DNA from 3 places in the Pseudarthrobacter sp. B907 genome. Region 2 is predicted to be linked to each of the others. Evidence: riboswitches for the same ligand, from Rfam matches in the RefSeq annotation. Region 2 holds a riboswitch; each other region holds the start of a gene.
The links. A riboswitch is a leader RNA that binds a small molecule or an ion and turns the genes downstream of it on or off. The one in region 2 is predicted to bind thiamine pyrophosphate.
Positions count from the first base shown of each region.

Region 1: linked by a shared signal. The riboswitch ahead of ABLI39_RS13620 (ECF transporter S component) and the one ahead of ABLI39_RS00475 (bifunctional hydroxymethylpyrimidine kinase/phosphomethylpyrimidine kinase) in region 2 are both predicted to bind thiamine pyrophosphate.
Region 3: linked by a shared signal. The riboswitch ahead of thiO (glycine oxidase ThiO) and the one ahead of ABLI39_RS00475 (bifunctional hydroxymethylpyrimidine kinase/phosphomethylpyrimidine kinase) in region 2 are both predicted to bind thiamine pyrophosphate.

Region 1 is NZ_JBEEQE010000016.1:35,095-42,460, reverse strand. Features, by position in the region: gene ABLI39_RS13625 (ABC transporter ATP-binding protein) at 1-1,515, opposite strand, end outside; gene ABLI39_RS13620 (ECF transporter S component) at 1,529-2,161, opposite strand; TPP riboswitch at 2,230-2,370, opposite strand; gene ABLI39_RS13615 (heme-degrading domain-containing protein) at 2,448-2,996, shown strand; gene ABLI39_RS13610 (DUF4235 domain-containing protein) at 3,038-3,301, shown strand; gene mnhG (monovalent cation/H(+) antiporter subunit G) at 3,353-3,751, opposite strand; gene ABLI39_RS13600 (MrpF/PhaF family protein) at 3,741-4,019, opposite strand; gene ABLI39_RS13595 (Na+/H+ antiporter subunit E) at 4,016-4,561, opposite strand; gene ABLI39_RS13590 (Na+/H+ antiporter subunit D) at 4,558-6,168, opposite strand; gene ABLI39_RS13585 (Na(+)/H(+) antiporter subunit C) at 6,165-6,707, opposite strand; gene ABLI39_RS13580 (Na+/H+ antiporter subunit A) at 6,704-7,366, opposite strand, start outside.
Region 2 is NZ_JBEEQE010000001.1:90,110-97,475, forward strand. Features, by position in the region: gene obgE (GTPase ObgE) at 1-579, opposite strand, end outside; gene rpmA (50S ribosomal protein L27) at 694-957, opposite strand; gene rplU (50S ribosomal protein L21) at 1,019-1,327, opposite strand; gene ABLI39_RS00475 (bifunctional hydroxymethylpyrimidine kinase/phosphomethylpyrimidine kinase) at 1,694-3,259, opposite strand; TPP riboswitch at 3,309-3,406, opposite strand; gene ABLI39_RS00480 (Rne/Rng family ribonuclease) at 3,554-6,862, opposite strand; gene ABLI39_RS00485 (vitamin K epoxide reductase family protein) at 7,338-7,366, shown strand, end outside.
Region 3 is NZ_JBEEQE010000003.1:51,315-58,680, forward strand. Features, by position in the region: gene ABLI39_RS03285 (DEAD/DEAH box helicase) at 1-1,415, opposite strand, end outside; gene ABLI39_RS03290 (RNB domain-containing ribonuclease) at 1,745-3,271, opposite strand; gene ABLI39_RS03295 (ferritin-like fold-containing protein) at 3,313-3,984, shown strand; gene thiE (thiamine phosphate synthase) at 3,981-4,688, opposite strand; TPP riboswitch at 4,715-4,835, shown strand; gene thiO (glycine oxidase ThiO) at 4,827-6,110, shown strand; gene thiS (sulfur carrier protein ThiS) at 6,107-6,343, shown strand; gene ABLI39_RS03315 (thiazole synthase) at 6,349-7,158, shown strand; gene ABLI39_RS03320 (YciI family protein) at 7,289-7,366, shown strand, end outside.

The DNA of each region.
Region 1 (7,366 bases), on a different contig from region 2:
GGCGGTGCCGGCGTCGAGCAGCTCGGAGAGAAAGGAGGCCAGCTCCGCCCACGTGTTGGCGTCCTGGCCAAAGGTGGGCTCGTCCAGCACCAGGACCTGCGGGTGGGCGGCGAGCACGGTGGCTACCGAGAGCCGACGCTTTTCGCCGCCGGAGAGCGTGTAGGGGTTGGCGTCCACGAGGTCGCGCAGCCGCAGTCGCTCCAGCAGCTCGTCCACCCGCTCTTCGCCGCGGCCCAGGTGGCGGGGGCCGAACATCAGCTCATCCAGCACCCGGCCGGTGACGAACTGGTGCTCGGGTTCCTGGAACACCGTGCCGATCCGGGCGATCAACTGCTGGGCCTTCCACTTGTACGGATCGATGCCTGCGCCGGCGCTCAACTCGGTGGTGGCGGAGACGCACCCGGCAACAGGTTCCAGCAGGCCGGCCAGGGTCAGGGCGAACGTCGACTTGCCGCAGCCGTTGGGGCCGGTGATGGTCAACGCCTGCCCGGCCCGGACCTGGGCCGTGATCCCGGACTGCACCGGCGCGGGCGGGACCGTGCGGAATCCCCCCAGCAGGCCGGTGCGGCGGGGCCGTTCGCGGGAGACGGCCAGCCCCTCGGCAGCGAGCAGCAGCTGGGCGGCATTTGAGCCCGCCGGGCCGCCACCGCGGGTGATCCCGTCTGCCACTCCGCTGCGCGCCCGCGTAGCCGGGACGTGGCCCGGCACCCAGACGCCGGCGGCGATGAGCATGTCCCGCGCCTGCTCCAGGACCGTCTCGGGCGGCCCGTCCAAGAGCACGGCGGAGTCCGCGCCGGACCCCGGCTGCAGCACGACGATCCGGTCCACGAGGTCTTTCCAGACGGCGACGCGGTGCTCCACGACCACCAGTGTGGCCCCGGTCTTGTCCACGCAGCGGCCCACGGCGTCGCGGACCTCCAGGACACCGGCGGGGTCGAGGTTGGCGGTGGGTTCGTCCAGCAGCAGCAGCCCGGGCCGCATCGCGAGGATCCCGGCGAGGGCCAGCCGCTGTTTTTGGCCGCCGGAGAGCGCCGACGTCGGGTGCTCCAGCGGCAGCCCGCCGAGCCCGACGTCGTCGAGCGCTTCCGCCACGCGCCGCCAGATCTCCGCCGGCGGGACGGCGAGGTTCTCGGCGCCGAAGGCGACGTCGTCGCCGACCCGCGAGAGCACCACCTGGGTTTCCGGGTCCTGCTGCACCAGGCCGGCCCGTCCACGTGCTGCCCGGGGCGGGACAGCGTCGATCAGCAGGCTGCCGGTCTCGTCGGCGTCGTCCGCGTCGGCGGAAGCGGCTGCGGAAGCGGCTGCGGACGGGCCGGCGCCCTCCCCCAGCACCCCCGCCAGGGCGTGCAGCAGCGTGGACTTGCCGGAACCGGAAGGGCCCAGCAGCAGCACACGCTCGCCCGGGCGGATATCCAGGTCCAGTCCGCTGACGGCCGGACGTGTCCGCCCGGCGTGCCGCCAGCCCCAGCCGCGGGCGGTGACCGCGGCGGGCCGTACGTCGTAGACAGGAGTCATGCGTGTGCGGGCATCAGGAGAACACGGGTTCCGATGCCGCCTTGCGGGACGCGAACGACGCGAGCACCCCGGTCTTGGCCAGCCCGCGGGTGGCCAGCCAGGACAGTCCGCCGGCGATCACGGCACCGGAGACGGCGCAGAAGACGATGTAGGCGAACTTGTCACCGGTCTCGTAGGCGATGTTCCAGCCCCAGGGCAGGAAGGAGTCGTTGAGGCCGCAGAACAGGCCCGCGCCGGCTCCGGCCAGCAGGGACACCGGCAGGTTGAACCGCTTGTACAGGAACGCGGCGAAGACGAGCTCGGCGCCGAGGCCCTGCACAAAGCCGGAGAACAGCACGGAGGCGCCGTATTGGGAACCCATGATCAGCTCACCCGTGGCGGCCACGGTTTCGCAGAACAGCGCTGCTCCCGGTTTGCGGATGACCAGCATGCCCAGCACCGCCGGGATCATCCAGCCGCCGGCGTAGAGCCCGGTCAGTGGCGGGTAGACCGCGTTCAGCGGCACGGCTACGAGGTTGGCGCCCTGGGACCAGGCCCAGAAAATCACGCCGCCGGCAACAGCAATCAACGCGGCCAGCACAATGTCGACCACACGCCAGCTGTATTTGCCGGTGGCCAGTGTCTGCTTTGCAGAAATATCAGTCATATCGTCCTCCTGAGGTACAGGAGGGGAGGGTGTTCCGGCTGCGCGCGGCTTCCGCCACGGGTGCCGGGCACCCTGAGAACTCGACTCCCTTGCGCCGGTACTAACCGGATCAGGTTCGAGGGTCTGCGGCTGTCCGCACTCTCAGCGCCCACCTGTGGATCCCCGGACTGCTCCGGATTGCCGACGGCGGCGCTCCCCTGTCGTATTTAAAATCGCCCTTGTGGGCTGGGCCAGTTTACACCCGTTGGGGTTGCGCCGCGGCAGAACGTAACGGAAGCTGAATCCCATGAGCGACGCACCAGGGCCTTCCCCCGACTACGACCCGGACTCCGCGGAACCGCAGCCGCCGGGATCCCTGGCCGCGCTCATCGGCCGGATCCTGACGGAAATCGATGAACTGCAGTTCGAGTCCTTCAGCAAGGACGACGCGCTGGAGCTCGGGTTCCTGCTGGTGGAGCTCGGCCGGCAGCGCAACCACCCCATCGCCATCGACATCACCAAGGGTGAGCAGGTGCTCTTCCACGCGGCCCTCGAGGGTGCCACCCCGGACAACGAGCGCTGGATCAGGGCCAAGCAGCGCACGGCCTCGCGGTATGAAGTCCCGTCGCTCCTCGTGGGACTGCGGGCCCGGGCTGCCGGGCGCAGGATCGAGGACAACGCCTGGTTCGACCAGCTGGAGTTTGCCGCCCACGGCGGCTCGTTCCCCGTCTACCTGCGCGGAACCGGCGCGGTGGGCACGGTCACGGTCTCGGGGCTGCCGCAGAAGGCCGACCACGAACTGGTGGTCGAGGCCCTGACCGAATTCCTCGGCCGTCGGGGCGCCAGGGGAGGCTAGGCTAGGGGAAGCCCTGTTCCCTCCCGCAAGGAGTACGCCGCATGAACATCTTCATCAAACTGCTTGGCACCGGCATCAGCCTCGTCGCCGGTTTTGTCGGCACCAAGGTGGTTGACACCGTCTGGGAAAAGACCACCGGCAACAAGCCGCCCAAGGGCCACGACGACGACGTTCCCACCACCCTGCGCCAGGCCCTGACCTTTGCCCTGATTTCGGCCTCGGTCAGCGCCATCATCCAGGTCCTCGCCAACCGCGGCACGCAGCGCGCGATCACCCGCTTCGCCAAGACCCAGGATCTGGTCTAAACCGCTTGGTCTAAACCGCCTCGTCCAGAGCGGCGGGTCCCGGCGGCGGCGTCACTCGACGTCGTCGTCGGTGAACCCGCTCTTGCCGGCCGCCTGCTGCACCACGGCCTCCAGCTCGTCCGCGCTGAGCAGCTCCGGGTGCAGGTGTTTGGTGCGGTAGCCGGCCCGGCCCACCATGTGGGCGGAGACCGGAACGGTCAACAGCTGGAAGATCCATGCCACCACCAGCACCGGCCACACCCACCAGGTCCGCAGCTGCAGCCCCACGGCGCAGAGCAGCAGGAACAGTCCCAGCACCTGCGGCTTGGTCGCGGCGTGCATCCGGCTCATCAGGTCCGGGAACCGCAGCAGGCCGATCGCGGCGCCGAGGGACATTACCGCCCCGAGCACCATAAACACGGCCGAGACGGCGTCGATCACGGCGTCGGCGGGGAACGTCTCAGGATTCATTGGGCTGCTTCCTCCGGTCTGCCACAAAACGGGCCACCGTCACCGAGCCCACAAAGCCGATGATGGAGATGGCCACCAGCAGCATCAGGTTGTTCAGGTGGCGGTTCACGGCCATGTCGATGCACAGCGCCGCCCCGAGAATGGCGAGCAGCACGTCGGCGGCCAGCACCCGGTCCAGCAGCGAGGGCCCGCGCGCGATGCGGATGATCGCCCCGCCGGCGGCGAGGGACAGCACGACGGCGGTAATGGCCAGGACCAGGGGCATCATGCGCCCACCTCCTGTTTCAGGGCGGAGAGTTCGGCCTTGGTGCCCATGATCCGGATCAGCCCGGCCTCGGTGTCGCGGACTTCCTTGCGGAGCTTGGCGGCATCCTCGGCGTCCCGGACGTTGATGCCGTGGATGTAAAGCGTGGACGTGGAGCGGTCCACCTCCACCACCAGCGAGCCCGGGATCAGCGAGATGACATGCCCGGTGGCCGTCACCAGCAGGTCGGAATGGCTCCGGAGCGGGACGGCGACGACGGCGCTGATGACCCGCGGCCCCCGGACCACGGCCAGGAACAGTACCTGGAAGCTGGCCGCCACCACCTTGGCCAGAAACACCAGCGCGAACGGCACGGCACGCAGCACGTTGAAGCGGCCGCCCAGCTCCACCGGCGGCAGGTAGAACACCCGTGCCACCACCACGGCGATCAGGGCGCCGAAGAGCAGGTTGCCGGCGCTGAAGTCCTGCCAGAGGGCGCCCCAGACGATGACGAGCCAGACCAGCAGCGGCAGCTCCTGGCGCAGCGAGATCCGCTTGCGCGTCATTTTGCCCCCTCCTGCCGCTGCTGCGCGATCACCGGGGCCTGGGCCTCGTCCCCCAGCACGGCCTGGATGTAGGAGGACCGGTCTAGCATCTCGGAAGCCGATTGCCCGGCGACTTGGAACAGCGGCCCGGCGAAGACCGTCAGCGCCACCCCCAGCAGCACCAGCCCCAGCGTGGAGCCCATCATGGTGCGCGGCAGCAGGGTCACGTTCTGCTGGCCGGCGCGGTCCCCGGCCGGCTGGCCGCCGGGGGCTGCGAGCAGCACGGGATCCGGGTGTTCGGCGTCCTCGGGTTTGCGCCAGAACGCGCGGTTCCAGACCCGGGCGACGGCCAGCAGGGTCAGCAGGCTGGTCAGCACGCCGCCGGCCACGAGGGCGTAGGCCAGCGGGGTCCCGAGGGCAACACCGGCCTGCAGCAGGCCCAGCTTGCCGAGGAAGCCGGAGAGCGGCGGGATGCCGGCCAGGTTCATGGCCGGCACGAAGAACAGCACGGCCAGCAGCGGCGAGAGCTTGGCCAGCCCGGCGATCCGGTCCACCGAGGAACTCCCGGCGCGGCGCTCGATCAGGCCGGTCACGAGGAACAGGCTGGTCTGGATGGTGATGTGGTGCGCCACGTAAAACACCGCGGCCGCGAGCCCCGCTACCGAGGACATGGCCAGGCCGAACACCATGTAGCCGATGTGGCTGACCAGGGTGAAGGACAGCAGACGTTTAATGTCGCTCTGCGCCAGGGCGCCCAGGATGCCCACCACCATGGTCAGCAGCGCCGCGACCATTAGCGGGGTATTGAAGGTGTCTCCAGGGAACAGCAGGGTTTCGGTGCGGACTATCGCGTAGACACCCACCTTGGTGAGCAGGCCGGCGAACACGGCGGTGACCGGGGCCGGCGCCGTCGGATACGAGTCGGGGAGCCAGAAACTCAGCGGGAACACGGCGGCCTTGATGCCGAATGCCACGAGCAGCAGCACGTGCAGGAGGTTTCGGGTCCCCTGGTCCACGTCGGCGAGCTTGATGGCGAGGTCCGCCATGTTGATCGTCCCGGTGGCGCCGTAGATCATGGCGATCGCGATCAGGAACAGCACCGAGGACACCACCGAGACCACCACGTAGGTCACGCCCGCGCGGATCCTGGGGCCCGTCCCGCCGAGGGTCATGAGCACGTAGCTGGCGGTCAGCAGGATCTCGAAGCCGACGTAGAGATTGAAGAGATCGCCGGAGAGGAAGGCGTTGGACACTCCCGCGACGAGGATCAGGTAGGTGGGGTGGAAGATCGACACGGGGGCGTCGCTGTCCCCGTCGGCCATGCCCTGGCCGGTGGCGTAGACCAGCACGGCGAGGCTGACGGCCGAGGACACCACCAGCATGAGCGAGGAGAACTGGTCCACCACCATCACGATGCCCCATGGCGGCAGCCAGCCGCCGATGTTCACCGCCGCCGTGCCGCCTTCCCAGACGGAGGCCAGCAGCCAGCACTCCAGCAGCAGGGTCAGGGACAGCAGCGCAATGCTCACGGTCCGCTGCGCCCTGGAATGCCGGATGAGGAGGAAGGTCAGGGCGGCCCCGAGGATGGGGAGGACGACGGCGAGGGGGGCGAAGCTGGCGATGTTCACTTGGTCCCTCCGTCCGGGCCGGCGCCGATGTTTTGGGATCCGGGCTGTTCCTCCGCCGCGGCGTCCACGGCCGGCATCCGGCGGGCGCCGGCCTGCACGACGTCGTCGCTTCCGGCGGCGGACACCAGCGGGAACTCAGAGGTCTCGGCCGGGATGACGGCGTCGTCCTCGGCGTCGAAGCTGGGGGTCTCGGCCACGCGGCGGTCCTCGGCGTCGTCCTGGATTTCATCCTGCCGGGCCAGCACCCAGGTGCGGTAGATGATGCCCAGCATAAAGGCCGTGACCGCGAAGGAGATCACGATCGAGGTCAGGATCAGCGCCTGCGGGAGCGGGTCGCTGTAGTCCCCCGCGGGGGTGTCCTTGCTGAAGAGCGGGGCGAGCCCGGCGTAGCCACCGGTGGCCAGGATCAGCAGGTTGGTGGCGTTGGCCAGCAGCATCAGGCCGAGCAGGACCCGGGTGAGGCTGCGTTCCAGGAGCAGGTAGATGCCGCAGGCGTACAGGGCTCCCATTACCGTCAGCAGGGTCAAGTTGACGCTCATGTTATCCCCTTGGCGGTTGTTTCGGCCGGGACGCCGTTGGGCTGGCCGTCGTCGAAGAGCGCCCCGGGCTGCTCGTCCGGCTGGTCTTCCGGCCGCTCTTCGAAATGTTCGTCGATTTTCGCGCCAAGGCTGCGCAGCACGTCCAGGGCCAGGCCGACGACGACGATGTAGACGCCGATGTCGAAGATCGTGGAGGTGACGAATTTGATGTCGCCGAAGACCGGCAGCCACAGCTCGATCACGGCGCTTTGGAAGACCTGGCCGCCCAGCAGCAGCGGCACAATGCCGGACGCCGCGGCGGTGGCGAGGCCGATCCCCAGCAGCGCACCGGCGCTGACCGGCGTGGCCTCGCGCAGTTCGAAGCGGCCCCCGGCGAGGTAGCGGATGGTGAGCGCCAGCCCGGCGGTGAGGCCGCCGGCGAAGCCGCCGCCGGGCAGGTTGTGGCCGGCGAGCAGCAGGTAGAGGGAGAAGACGATCATCGAGTGGAAGATCAGCCGGGTGACCACCTCGAAGATGATCGAGCGGCGTTCCGGGGCCATGGTCCGGCCGGCCACCAGCCAGGCGTCGCGCGCCGACGCCGCGAAACGACGGCTCATGGCCAGGGCCGCGTTGTCCCGGGTGTTGCCTGCCACGCCCGCCCGGCGCCCGACCGTCCCCTC
Region 2 (7,366 bases):
GGTGGTGAAGGGGTAGTCGGCAATCTTGGGCCGCGCCGCGGACATGGCCGCGATCAGGCTGGACTTGCCGGCGGAGGGGAACCCGACCAGGGCGATGTCGGCGATGGACTTCAGTTCCAGGACGATGTCGCTGGATTCGCCTTCGATGCCGAGCAGGGCGAAGCCGGGGGCGCGGCGCTTCTGCGAGGAGAGCGCGGCGTTGCCGAGGCCGCCGATGCCGCCGGCCGCGGCGATGAATTCGGCGCCTTCACCCACCATGTCAGCCAGGACGGTGCCGTCCTTGCTCTTGACGACGGTGCCTTCGGGAACGGGCAGGACCAGGGTCTCGCCGTTTTTGCCGCCGCGCCAGTCCCCCATGCCGGGGCCGCCGTTGGTGGCGTGCCGGTGCGGGGCGTGGTGGTAGTCGAGCAGGGTGGTGGTCTGGGGGTCCACGCGCAGGATGACGTCGCCGCCGTTGCCGCCGTTGCCGCCGTCGGGGCCGCCAAGTGGCTTGAACTTTTCGCGGTGGACGGAGACACAGCCGTGGCCGCCGGTACCGCCGGATACGTGCAGTACTACCCGGTCTACAAAGCTCGCCACGTGGATCTCCTCAGTGCTGTTCCTCGGGTCCCAGGGGCCCAAGATGATTGTAATGCGGTTAAAACACCGGTGGAGCGGACCTATTGGCCCGCCCCACCGATTTAGAACTTGTTGTTACTCTGCAGCTGCAGCAGCCACGATGTTCACAACGCGACGACCACGGCGGGTGCCGAACTCGACAGCACCGGGGGTCAGGGCGAACAGGGTGTCGTCGCCGCCGCGGCCGACGCCGGCGCCCGGGTGGAAGTGGGTGCCGCGCTGGCGGACGATGATCTCGCCTGCGGAAACTACCTGGCCGCCGAAGCGCTTGACGCCGAGGTACTGGGCGTTGGAGTCACGACCGTTGCGAGTGGAGCTCGCGCCTTTTTTATGTGCCATTTGGAATGCCTGCCTTCAAAAATTCTGGGGAAACTGTTGGAACCTGATCAGTAACGGGGAGTTACTTGATACCGGTGATCTTGACCTTGGTCAGTTCCTGACGGTGACCCTGGCGCTTCTTGTAACCGGTCTTGTTCTTGAACTTCTGGATAACGATCTTGGGACCACGGAGGTCTTCCAGGATCTCAGCCGTAACCGTTACCTTGGCCAGGTCCTTGGCTGCAGTCGTGACCTTGTCACCGTCCACCAGGAGCAGTGCGGGCAACTCAAAGGTGCTGCCGGCTCCACCGGGGACGCGGTTCAGGGTAACGAAGTCTCCAACGGAAACCTTCTCTTGGCGGCCGCCTGCGCGGACAATCGCGTACACCACTGGGGAACTCACTTCTCTCGACGTTTATTACTAGATTTGCGTGCGGAACCTGGCGCCAAAGTCTTTGGACCGGCTCACGCTGTGCCTCAACGCCGGTGGATTCCCCGGGGGAACCCATGAGCTATCCCGTGGAAAGTCCTGCCCGCAGGGCGGGTGAACAGTTCCTCAAGGTCATAACCCAAGTGTTGGCGTAAGCACCGAAGATCTAGACTACGCTAATTTTGCCTTCGGCCGCAAACGAGGCCGGTCCCGGCGGTAGTGCGTGACGGACGCCACACACTGTCCCCGAAGGGCCAAAGTGGTGGCATCGCAGCGACTTCCGGAACCGCGCCCCATCATCGTACCGGCCGCATCCCGCCGGGCCGCTCAGGCGTGCAACCTCGGCGCGTCGAAGAACTCCACCTCGTACCGGCAGGACTGCCCGAAAGCGAGGGCCATGGCGCTGCGCTCGGCCTCGGAACCCCGCCGGCCCGCCGCGTCCGTGTACCTGATCGCCTGCCGGGTCGACTCCGCGAAGGCCTCGTCGGCGTAGGTGCGCAGCCAGTCCGCGTAGGGGTGACCCACCGGGGCGCCGGCGCCAAGGAACTCCCGGTGCAAGGTGGCGCCCACCTCGGCGTAGAGCCAAAAGCACGGCAGCGCCGCGGCCACCAGCACGCCGTAGCTGCCGGCGAGCGAGGCCGCGTGCAGATGGTCCACGTAGGCCTTGGTGACCGGTCCCGGCGTTCCCGCCACTGCCCGGCCTCCCAGCCAGTTCCGGTGCAGCTCGGACTCCACTTCGAGGCACTGCTGCGCCGAACGGGACCAGAACAGCTGTTCGGCTTCCGACGGCGCGAGGGCGGCCGCGCGCGACAGCACCCGGGAGTAGCCGTTGAGGTAGAGGGCGTCCTGGCCGAGGTAGTAGGCGAACTCCTGTTCCGGCAGGGAGCCGTCCACGAGGCCGCGGATGAAGTCCAGGGCGTAGATCGCGTCCAGCCCGCCGGCGGCGTGCCCGTCGAGGACCGCGGCGAAGTCCCCCTCGCGGGCGAAGGCGGATGCGGAGGGCGAACCGCCCTGCTGCAGGTGGTGGAAATGGTGCACCGGACCGTTGCCGCGTCCGACGTCGAGGCGCCCGGCCTCCCGCAGCGCGCCCAGCAGCCACGGCTTGGCCTCACGCAGCGACGCCTCCCAGTCCCCCGTCCGGACTTGCACCGTGGCCAGCGCCGAGGACAGCGAGCAGCCGGTGCCGTGGCTGTTGCGGGTGGCGATCCGCTTGCCCGGCACCACCACCGTCTCCGCACCAAGCAGTCCCCCGGTGTTGACGAGCGCGTCCGGGCAGCCTGCGCCGTCGTCGTCAGCGCCGGTGTCCTGGAGGTGGCCGCCCTTGACCAGCACGGTGGAGCCGGTCAGCGCCGCGAGCCGTTTGCCCTGGTCCAGCGCCTCGTCCCAGTCCGCGGCGGGTTCTTCGCCAAGCAGCATGGCCAGTTCCGCCAGGTTCGGGGTGATGAGGTCCGCGAGCGGAAGCAGGGCCCGCAGGGCGGTCTCGGCCGATTCCTGCAGCAGCCGGTCGCCGCTGGTGGCCACCATCACCGGGTCCAGGACCACGACGGCGGGGCGGACCTCCTCAAGCCAGGCCCGGACGGCGTCGATCACGACGGCGTCGCCGAGCATGCCGATCTTGACGGCGTCGATGGTGATGTCCTCGCTGATGGCGTCCAGCTGGGCGGTGAGGAAGGACGCGGGCGGCACGTGGACGGACCGGACGCCCTGGGTGTTCTGGGCCGTCAGCGCGGTAATGGCCGCCATGCCGTAGCCGCCATGCGCGGCGATGCTCTTCAGGTCCGCCTGGATGCCGGCGCCGCCGGAGGGGTCCGAGCCCGCAATGGCGAGGACCCGCGGAATCGTCGGCAGAACGGGTTCGCCGGGGGCGGCAGACGGGAACGTGGACTGCAGGATGGACGCGGGCCGGGCCGGTCCTGCCTGCTCGGTTGCGGCTGGCTGGGTCGATGAAATCAAGAGACATCCCTTCGCCGGTGCTAACCGGACAGGTTCAACGGGTCTGGATCTCAGCCGGCTCGTTGCGCGGCACCCCGTGTCAGTCCCCCAGCCTAGCGGTCCGTGCCAGGCTCTGTCCGCACCGCTGCGGTTGTTACCGTGCGCCCGTTAACGAACTCGCGGGTACCGTCCGGGCTCGACGCAATGTTGCGTCTAGCCCGGTCGATACCCGCGAGTGGCGGTGTCTGCCCGGTGCTACAGCTCCGAGGCGGGAACGCCGACGCCGAGGATGATTGGCTCGCTGGCGGCCGGTTTGGCGGCCACCTTCGCCGGCTCAGGGGCCTTGGCCTCGTGGACCGAACCGGCAACGGCCGACGGAGCAGTCGCGCGCTGCTGCACGGACGTCTCGTTGGCGGCGCCCTGGGCGCGGCTGGCGCTCCGGTTCCGGCGTACCCGGCGCGGCGGGGTGGTGTCCGCCGCGGCGGCCTGCACTACGGGAGCCTTGGCAGCTTCCTGCCTGACCGGTGCCTGCGCAGCGGGAGCCTTTGCGGCTTCCTGACGGACCGGTGCCTTGGCGGCTTCCTGGCGGGCGGGCGCCTGCGGCTCGCGGGTGCGGGCACTCGGGGCCTGGATCCGTGCGGTTCGGGCGCGTCCCCGGCCACGGGTGGCACGGGACGGCGCCGCGGCGGCGGCTTCGGCGGCTTCCGCTGCAGGGGCCTGCTCGGCGGCCTCAGCTTGGGCTTCGGGTGCTTCCGCGCCCTGTTCCGCTGCCGCCGGCTTGCCGGCCTCGGCGTCGCCCAGGTTGGCGAAGGCCTCGGTGAGCAGGTCCAGGGTCAGCGCCGGCTGCTGCGCTTCCTCGGCGTGCTCGACGAACGGCAGGGCAACCTGCTCGCCGCCGAAGGTCAGCACGGCGGCCGGACGCCCGGCAGCTTCCTCCGTCGAGGCAACTTCCACGGCCGCGTTCAGCGCCGCCTGGCGGGTTTCGGCGTCGGGCGCAGCCGTCGCGTCGCCGTCGTGCAGGTGGGCGGCGTGTGCGGCGGCGGCGATGTTCGCAAGCGCCGCGCGGGTAGCCTCCGCCTTGGCGTGGCGCTCGGCCTCGGTGGGCTCCGGGTGCACTGCAACGGGCGCGGACTGCTCGTCCGAACCCTGGCCACCCCGGCCGCGGCGGCGCTTGCGCTCGGTACGCGCGGGGGGCTGGTGTTCGGCCCGCGGGACGTGGTGTTCGGCGGCGACGGTGTTGGCACGGCGGTGCTCGACGGGCTCGTCATGGGTGACGACGCCGCGGCCGGCGCAGGCTTCACACTGTTCGCCGAAGACTTCCAGCAGCCCGGTGCCCATCCGCTTGCGGGTCATCTGCACGAGCCCTAGGGAGGTCACCTCCGCCACCTGGTGCTTGGTCCGGTCGCGGCCCAGGCACTCCACCATGCGGCGCAGCACGAGGTCGCGGTTGGATTCGAGCACCATGTCGATGAAGTCGATCACGATGATGCCGCCGATGTCCCGGAGTCGGAGCTGCCGGACGACTTCCTCGGCCGCTTCCAGGTTGTTCTTGGTGACGGTTTCCTCGAGGTTGCCGCCGCTGCCGGTGAACTTACCGGTGTTGACGTCCACCACGGTCATGGCTTCGGTGCGGTCGATCACGAGCGAGCCGCCGGAGGGCAGGAAGACCTTGCGGTCCAGTGCCTTGTGGATCTGCTCGTCGATGCGCCAGGCCGCGAAGATGTCCGTGTCCTTGGTCCACTTCTCGAGCCGGCCCACCAGGTCCGGAGCCACATAGGTGACGTAGGCCTCGATGGTGTCCCAGGCTTCCTCGCCGGAGACGATCAGCTTGGAGAAGTCCTCGTTGAAGACGTCGCGGACCACCTTGATGGTCAGGTCCGGTTCGCCGTAGAGCAGCTCGGGGGCCAGGATCTTCGTAGACGTGGACTGGCTCTCGATGCCTTCCCACTGGGCGCGCAGACGGTTGATGTCGTGCGTCAGCTCTTCCTCGGAGGCACCCTCGGCGGCGGTGCGGACGATCACCCCGGCGCTCTCCGGCAGGCGGTCCTTGAGGATCCGCTTGAGGCGGTTCCGTTCGACGTCGGGCAGCTTGCGGGAGATGCCGGTCATGGAGCCGCCGGGCACGTACACGAGGTAGCGGCCGGGCAGGGAGATCTGGCTGGTGAGGCGGGCGCCCTTGTGGCCGACGGGGTCCTTGGTGACCTGGACCAGTACGGAGTCCCCGGACTTGAGCGCGTTTTCGATCCGGCGCTGCTTGCCCTCGAGGTTGACGGCGTCCCAGTTGACCTCGCCGGCGTAGAGCACGGCGTTGCGGCCGCGTCCGATGTCGACGAACGCGGCTTCCATGGACGGCAGCACGTTCTGGACCTTGCCCAGGTAGACGTTGCCGATCAGGGAGTCCTGCTGGGTCTTGGAGACAAAGTGCTCGGCCAGCACGCCGTCCTCCAGGACGCCGATCTGGATTCTGTCGTCGCGCTGGCGGACGATCATCTGGCGGTCCACGGATTCGCGGCGGGCCAGGAACTCGGCCTCGGTGATGACCGTGCGGCGGCGGCCGGTGTCGCGGGACTCGCGGCGGCGCTGCTTCTTGGCCTCGAGGCGGGTGGAGCCCTTGACGGAGGTGACGCGGTTGCTGGGCGGGGCCTCGCTGATCGCGCGCGGGGCACGGACCCGGGTTACCGTGTTGGGCGGATCGTCGTCCCCGCCGCCGGTCAGTTCGAGGTCCTGGTCGCCGCGGCGGCGACGGCGGCGGCGGCGCGAGGTGACGCCGTCTTCGAGGGTGCCCTCGGTATCCTCACCGGACTCGGCGGCGTCTTCGGTTCCGCCGTCGGCGTCGGTGTCCGCCTCGCCGGCGCGGCTGCGGCCGCGGCGTCCACGGCTGCGACGGCGGCGGCGGCTGCCCGCGTCGTCACCCTCGGATTCGTCGTCCTCGTCCTCCGTTTCCTCGGCTGCGGCCGGGGCGGGGCGGACGACGGCGGTCAGGTCCGGGGCCTGGAAGATCATCGAGGTGACGGCGCCGGGCGCGAGGAAGAGTGACGGGGCCTCGGTGGCTTCGGGGGTATCCGCAGCAGGGGCGGCCTCGGCCGCGGCGTCGGCGGCAGCGAGGACCGGCTCGGCGGCTGGGACGGATTCTGCCGGCGCGGCGGCGTCCTCGGTCTCCTCGGCCACGGGGGCCGCCTTCTTGGCGCGGGAGGCGCGGCGGCGGACGGGCTTCTCCGGGGCTTCTTCGGCTGTGGGCTGCTCAGCCGGGGCGTCAGCGGGCGCCTCTTCAGCTGCTGCAGCTGGTTCGGCGGCGGCGGGCTCTGCTTCGGCTTCGATCTTTTTCCGCGACCGGCCCCGGCGGGCCGGGGCCTTCACCGGCTCGGCTGCCGCGGGGCTGTCGGCGACGGCGTCGGATGTGCCGGCTGCTGCTTCTGCGTCCGCAGCGGGGGCTTCCTCCTTGGCCGCGGCCTTGCGCCGGGTCCGGGTGGCCTTCTTCGGCGCCTCCGTTGCTGCGGCGGTTTCCGTTGCTTCCTCGGTAACAGTTGCTTCGTCGTTACCGGCTACAAGCTGGTCATTATCCATATGTGGCGACACTCCTGCCCCTGATGTACCGCCACATCCGGCACCCGCGGGGGCAAATATTTGTCAACACCCGCAGGCATTGACAGAAGTCAATTGAGTACCCCCAGGTTCGCACCGGCAGTGGGGTGCGGCAGCCCTGGAAGGCCGGCGAGATTGTGCTGAACCCGTTGATCAGTACGTCACAACCAGGTGCCGTCCAATGGCATTGCGGGATAGGACGGATCGAGGGACCCGAAGTATGCCCTGCTCATCATTGGCGGTCTTGAAAACAAAGTCGCCGGACTGAGACGCGAATGTGGATCATGTCCCAGCCACGTTCATTGTCTCACAAGAGCCGCCAAAGCCGGGCTAAGCGGGGCATCCGTCCCGCGCCGCGCACCGAATCACTAGTGCCGGCACAACACCCATCCCGATTCGTCCAGCCTGCGGCGATACAATCGGCCCAAGAGCACCCGACGCGAAGGATCGAGTTCCCATGCCCAGCATTTCCCACGCCCCGGACGA
Region 3 (7,366 bases), on a different contig from region 2:
CCGCTGTTTGACGCGCTGCCGCGCGAGTTTTTCTTGCCGGTCTCGCCGAGGTCCTCGAGGACTTCGGCGTCGACGCCGGCAAGCACCCGCTTGTCGCGGGGGAGACGGCCCCTGGTGCCCTCGGGGATATCCAGTTCCTCGTACAGGTGCGGCGAGGAGGAGTAGGTTTCCACCGGTTCGGGCACGCTCAGGCCGAGGGCCTTGTTGATCAGGCCCCAGCGGGGCATGTCGTCCCAGTCGACGAAGGTCACGGCGGTGCCCTTGTTGCCGGCGCGGCCGGTGCGGCCCACGCGGTGCAGGTAGATCTTCTCATCTTCGACGCACTGGTAGTTGATCACGTGCGTGACGTCGTCGACGTCGATGCCGCGGGCGGCGACGTCGGTGGCGACGAGGACATCGACCTTGTTGTTGCGGAAGGCGCGCAGCGCCTGCTCGCGGGCACCCTGGCCGAGGTCGCCGTGGATGGCGGCGGCGGCGAAGCCGCGGTCCACCAGTTCCTCGGCGACCTTGGCAGCGGTGCGCTTGGTCTTGGTGAAGATGATGGTGCGGCCGCGGCCGCGGGCCTGCAGGATGCGCGAGACGACCTCGATCTTGTCCATGCTGTGGGCACGGTAGATGAGCTGGCGGATGTCGCGCTTGGTCAGGCCCTCGTCGTCGGGGTCAGCGGCCCGGATGTGGGTGGGCTGGCTCATGTAGCGGCGCGCCATCGCGATGACCGGGCCGGGCATGGTCGCGGAGAACAGCAGCGTCTGCCGGACCGCGGGGGTGCCGGCGATCAGGGTCTCGACGTCGGGCAGGAAGCCGAGGTCCAGCATCTCGTCGGCCTCGTCCAGGATGACCATCTTGACGTTCTTCAGCACCAGGTGCTTCTGCTTGTACAGGTCGATCAGGCGGCCGGGGGTGCCGACGACGACCTCGACGCCCTGCTGCAGCGCCTCGACCTGCGGCTCGTAGGCGCGGCCGCCGTAGATGGTGGTGATCCGGGCGTTGCGCTTGCGGGCGGCGGTCTGCAGGTCGCTGGCGACCTGCACGGCCAGCTCGCGGGTCGGCACAATGACGAGGGCCTGCGGTGCGCCGGGGGCGGGCAGCAAGGCGTAGCCGGCGTCGTCGCGGCCGATGACCCGCTGCAGGGCCGGGATGCCGAAGCCGAGGGTCTTGCCGGTGCCGGTCTTGGCCTGGCCGATGATGTCATGGCCGGACAGCGCGACGGGCAGGGTCATGGCCTGGATCGGGAAGGGGTGGGTGATGCCGGCGTCGGCGAGGGATTCCACGATGTCGGCGCGGACGTTGTAGTCGGCGAACGACTTTTCCGCGATTTCGTGCGGTTTTTCGTCCGAGATGATGGTCTCTTCCGGCTCGATCGATTCCGTGCCGGATTCGTCGGTCAGAAGCTGGTGCGTGTGCAATTCACTCACAGGGGAGTTTCCTTATTCATTTGGGCTGCGCTGCTTGCTCAACGGGGCCGGCGCGGGGCCGTTCCGGAGCACGCTCAGACGCGCAGGCAAGTCCAGTGGAAGCCGATCGCGGGCTATCTGATGCTGGCACTGGGACCAGCGGGTGTGTCTCAAGATCGCGTAGGGGCGGGCTTGTTGAATTCGAAAAACTTGGAAATCAACGACCGGGCATCCATTACTACCTTTCCAGTCTAGCCGTTCGCCGTTGCGAACCTCGACCGGGGGCCGCGGTGCGGCGCGCCCGCGTACCCCGCAGCGGCGCTCGGCCGGACGGAGCCGGGACCGGCGAATCAGCCGACGAGCTCGAGCCGGACTTCCCGGGTGGCGATGTCCGAGGACACCACGCGCACCCGGACCTGGGTGCCGGACTCGAGGTCGCCGGGGCAGCGGGCGGTCACCGCGGGCTCGGCGATCTGAACGATCCCGGACGGGCCGTTCCCGTTCCCGTTCCCGTTTCCGTTTCCGTTTCCGTTTCCCTTGCCGGTGCCGTTTCCGTTGCCGCCGGGCCCGCCGGCGCCGTTCTTGGCCGGTTTCGAGCCGGAGATGACGACGGCGTCGAGCTCCTGCCCGATGTGGTTGATCAGCAGGGCGGCCTCCACGGTGTCCAGCGAGAGCCGCTCCAGCTTGGCGGCCAGCTGGTCCGAGGCCGCCATGATGGCCGGCAGCGAGGGGAGCGCCGCGCGGGCCCAGCCGGGGACCTCGGCGCCGTTGGACAGGGCCTCGCAGATGACCAGGACGAAGCGGTCGATCAGGCGGCGCAGCGGGGCGGTGGAGTGGGCGTATGCCGCGCCGATGGCGGACTGGATCGCGTCCCCGGGGACTTCGCCGTCGAACGGGGTGTAGCCGGCGCCGCGGAAAAGCATGCCGGCCGAGTGGACGATCGCCAGCTGCCGGGGGTCCGTGGGGTCCAGAGTGCGCAGGTATTCCCCGTAGCTGATCTCCCCGTCCCACGGCTTGCCGAGCGCGCCGGTCTGGCGCCGGAAATGCCGCAGCGACCGCTCGTCCGGCGCGGGCATGGTGCGCAGGATGCCGACCTTGCCCCGGAGCATCAGCTCGGCCGCGGCCATGCCGGTCATCAGCGAGATCTGGGCGTTCCAGTCCTCCACCGGCAGCGGCGGGGCCGCGACAATCCGGTAGCCGCCGTCCGGCAGCTGCTCGATTTCCTGCTCCGGCATGTTCAGGCTGGCGCCGCCGCGCAAACGTTCCAGTTCCACCCGCTTGCTGCCGACTTCCTTCAGCAACTGCAACAGGGGGTCGGCGGTGCCGCCGTCGAGCTCGGCCTGCACCCCGTGGTAGCTGAGCTTGGCCCGGCTGCGGACTTGCGCCCGGCGCACCAGGACCGAGGACACCTCGGCGGCGGCGTCGAGCTCGAACTCCCAGACGAAGGCCGCGCAGAGCTGGCCGGCCAGCAGGCTGCCGGCCGCCTCGCTGATCACTTCCGGATGCAGCGGGATCCGGCCCTCCGGCGTGTAGAACGTCTGGCCGCGGCGGCGGGTTTCGGCGTCGAGCGCGCTGCCGGGGGCGACGAAGGAGGGGACGTCCGCGATCGCGTAGAAGACTTTGTACCCGTCGCCGGCGCGGTCAATGAAGAGCGCCTGGTCCAGGTCCGTTGAGGAGGCCGGATCAATGGTCACAAACTCCACGTGGGTCAGGTCCAGGGCCGGCAGCTCGTGGCCGGCCACCGCAGCCTCGGCCTCGCGGAGCACCTCGTCCGGGAACGGGCCCGGCAGCTCCAGCGTGGTGCGCAGTGCGTTGAGCGACTGGGCCAGTTGGTTCTGCTGCTGGCGCACGCTTGGGGTCAGGCGATGATGAGACACGAAAATCAGGTTAGCCCGATTTTGGCCATTAGTCTTGGAGCATGAGCACTTCCCCGGCCAGCCCCGTCCGCGACCAGCATTTTCTCCGGGAGCTGCTGGGCGTGATGGCCTACGGGGAGCTCTCGGCCTTCGAACGGCTGTCCTCCGACGCCCGGTACTCGCCCACGCTGCGGGACCGCGCCGTGCTGGGGAGCCTTGCCCTCACCGAGTTCCAGCACTACGAGCTCGTCTGCGCGAAACTGGCGGAGCTCGGCGTCGACGCGGAGGAGGCCATGCTGCCGTTCCAGCCGTCCGTGGACCAGTTCCATGAGCGCACCCGCCCCTCCGACTGGTACGAGTCGCTGATGAAGGCCTACGTGATCGACACGGTGTCCGCGGACTTCTACCGCCTGATTTCCGGCTACGTCGACGCCGGCACGGCCGCCCTGATCGAGCAGGTCCAGTCAGCCGAGGGTGCGACGGCGGTGCTGGGCGAACGGCTCAAGGCGGCGCTCGCGGATGATCCCCGGCTGGCTTCCCGGCTGGCCCTGTGGGCGCGGCGCCTGCTGGGCGAGGCGCTCACCCAGGCCCAGCGCGTCAGTGTGGACCGCGCCCTCCTGCGCGGTCTGGCCGGCGTGGACGAGGCCGGGGCAGGGGAACTGGTCCGCTCCCTGACTGCCGAGCTCGCCGCCGCCCACTCCCGCCGGATGTCCCAGCTGGGGCTCGCGGGTTAGCTGGACGCGGCGTCGGCATCCGCCCCCGCGTCGAGCGAAGCAAGCAGCGCGCGTGCCGCCCCGGCGGGATCGTCGGCCTCGGTGATCGCCCGGACCACCACGACCCGGCGGGCGCCCGCCTCCACCACCTGCTCCACGTTGCCCAGATCGATGCCTCCGATCGCAAACCACGGCACCACCCCGGCGACCCGGCCGCCGTCGCCGGCCTCGGCCCGTTCAATCGCCGCCGCGGCGTAGCGCACCAGGTCCAGCCCGACGGCGGCGCGGCCCGGCTTGGTGGGGGTCGCCCAGACCGGACCCACGCAGAAGTAGTCCAGCCCGCTCCGGCCCGGGGCCGCGGCGATGGCCGCGTCGACCTGCTCCGGGGTGTGCGTGGACATGCCGATCACGGTGCCCTTGCCCAGGAAATCACGGGCCGCGGCGAAGGGAATGTCCTTCTGGCCGATATGGAAGACCGGCGCCCCGGCGAGCAAGGCGAGGTCGGCGCGGTCGTTCACGGCCCAGAGCCGGCCGTGCCGCTGCGCCACGGAGTGCAGGACCTCCAGGAGCTCGAGCTCCTCGGCCGCCTCCAACGACTTGTCCCGCAATTGGATGATGTCCACCCCGCCGGCGAAGGCGGCGTCGACGAAGTCCTCGAAGTCGCCGCGGCCCTTCCGGGCATCGGTGCACAGGTACAGGCGGGCGGTGGTGTGGACTTGGCTCATGTTCCAAGCCTAGTTCCTCTAAACTGGGCGCATACCGCGGGAGCCCGCGTAGGCCGCCACACGGCCGCCGGGCTGAGAGGGCGTCAGAGCCGACCGCTTGACCTGATCCGGCTAGTACCGGCGTAGGGAAGGAAACCTATGGACGCACCAGTCCCGCCATTGGCCGCCCCGACGGACCCCTCAGCACACCGGTACGACGTCGCCGTGATCGGCGGCGGGGTGGTCGGCCACGGGATCGCCTGGGAAGCGCTCCAGTCGGGCCGTTCCGTGGCGCTGATCGACGACGCTCCCGGCAGCGGGGCCAGCTGGGCCGCCGCCGGCATGCTGGCCCCCGTCAGCGAACTCCACTACCAGGAGGAAGCGCTCCTCGCGCTCATGCTGGAGGCCGCCCGGCTGTGGCCGGGCTTCGCCGCCGGCCTCGACGGGGCCCTGGACGGCGGTACCGGGTCCGGCCCGGAAGGGGCGGGCGGCACCGGGTATCTCACGACGCCGACCCTCGCCGTCGGCGCGGATGCGGCGGACCGCCGGGCACTCGCGGACCTGCGGGCCGTGCAGCAGGCCTGCGGCCTCGCCGTGGAGCCGCTGACCGTGCGTGAGGCGCGGGCCCGCGAGCCGCTGCTCAGCCCCGGCATCTCCTGCGCCCTCGACATACCCGCCGACCACCAGGTGGACCCACGCCGGCTGCTGGCCAGGATCGGAGCGCTGCTGCGCGCGGACGGCCGGTTCGCGGCCGTGCCCCGCCGCGCCGCCGGGCTGCTCTGGGACGGCGGCCGCGTTGCCGGCGCCAGCCTCGAGGGCGGCGGCGAGATCCGCGCCGACGAGACCGTCGTGGCCAACGGCCTCGGGGCGGCGGACCTGCAGGGCCTGCCCGGGGGACTCGCCCTGCCGCTGCGCCCGGTCTACGGGGACATCCTCCGGCTCCGTGTGCCGCCACAGCTCCGGCCGCTGCTGCGCTCCACCGTGCGGGGACTGGTCCGGGGGGTGCCGGTGTACATCGTCCCGCGGGAGGACGGCACGGTCGTGATCGGAGCGACCCAGCGCGAGGATGCGCCCACGGAGTCCGGCGCGGTGTCCGCCGGCGGCGTCTACCAGCTGCTCCGCGACGCCCAGCAGCTGCTCCCCGCCGTCGCCGAACTCGAACTGCTCGAGGCCACGGCACGGGCACGGCCGGGAACGCCGGACAATGCCCCGCTCCTGGGGCGCGTTCGCCGCCCTGGCTCCGGCGGCGACGTCGAGGGGCTGATCATCGCCACCGGCTTCTTCCGGCACGGCGTCCTGCTGACCCCGGTGGCCGCCGCGGTCTGCCGGGAGCTGCTGGACGGCCCGCCGGACCCGCGCTGGGCCGGGTTCCGCCCGGACCGCTTCTCCGCCCGCCGGGAATCAGCACAGGACTTTTCACCGAACGACAGGACAACAGCATGAACATCAGGCTCAACGGGGCACAGCACACCCTCGCCGACGGCGCCACGGTCAGCGCCCTGGTCAGCGTCGTCACCGGCCGGCCGCTGGCCGCCGACGGCCAGGCCACGGACGGCCGGAAGCTCGGCGTCGCCGTCGCCCGCAACGCCGAGGTGGTACCGCGCAGCCGCTGGCACGCGACGGCGCTCGCCGAGGGCGACGACGTCGAGCTCGTCACGGCAGTCCAGGGAGGATGAACACCATGGGAGAAACAGCACCGACCGCAACGCGGCAGACACGCCGGGATCCGCTGACGATCGACGGGGTGGAACTGGGCTCGCGGCTGATCATGGGGACCGGCGGCGCGCCGAGCCTGGACGGCCTCGGCACCGCCCTGGTGGCCTCCGGAACCGAACTCACCACGGTGGCAATGCGCCGCTACTGGCCGGCCGAAACCGGTTCGCTGTTCCAGTTGCTGGCGGAGCGGAACATCCGGGTGCTGCCCAACACCGCCGGCTGCTTCACCGCCCGGGACGCCGTCCTCACGGCCGAGCTGGCCCGGGAAGCACTCGAGACGGACTGGGTGAAACTCGAGGTGATCGCCGACGAGCACACGCTGCTGCCAGACGCCGTGGAACTCGTGGAGGCCACCGAACAGCTGGTGGCCCGCGGGTTTAAGGTCTTCGCCTACACGAACGATGACCCGGTGCTCGCCCTCCGGCTCGAACACCTCGGCGCGACCGCCGTGATGCCCCTCGGCGCCCCGATCGGCACCGGCCTGGGCATCCTGAACCCGCACAACATCGAACTGATCGTCTCCCGGGCGTCGGTGCCGGTGGTGCTCGACGCCGGCATCGGCACCGCCTCCGACGCGGCGCTCGCGATGGAACTGGGCTGCGACGCCGTGCTCCTCGCCACCGCCGTGACCCGCGCCCAGGACCCGGCGATGATGGGGGAAGCCTTCAAACACGCCGTCATCGCCGGCAGGCTTGCCCGGAACGCCGGCCGGATCCCGCGCCGCGAGCATGCCCTCGCCTCGTCCGCCATGGAGGGCCGCGCCGAGTTCCTTTAGCGGTTCCGGTGCCGGAACACCGGCCGGAGTACCATTCCTGAAAAGAAATGTGGCGGCAGGTGTCCTCTTGGCGGCATCGTCCTCGTCGTACTGATGTATCGACCGACTAGAAGGAGCACTTGTGGACTACATGCTTTTTATCTGTACCGATCCCACCGCGCCGGAATATGTGGCCGCCGAGGACAACATCGAGGAATGGGCGGCCGAG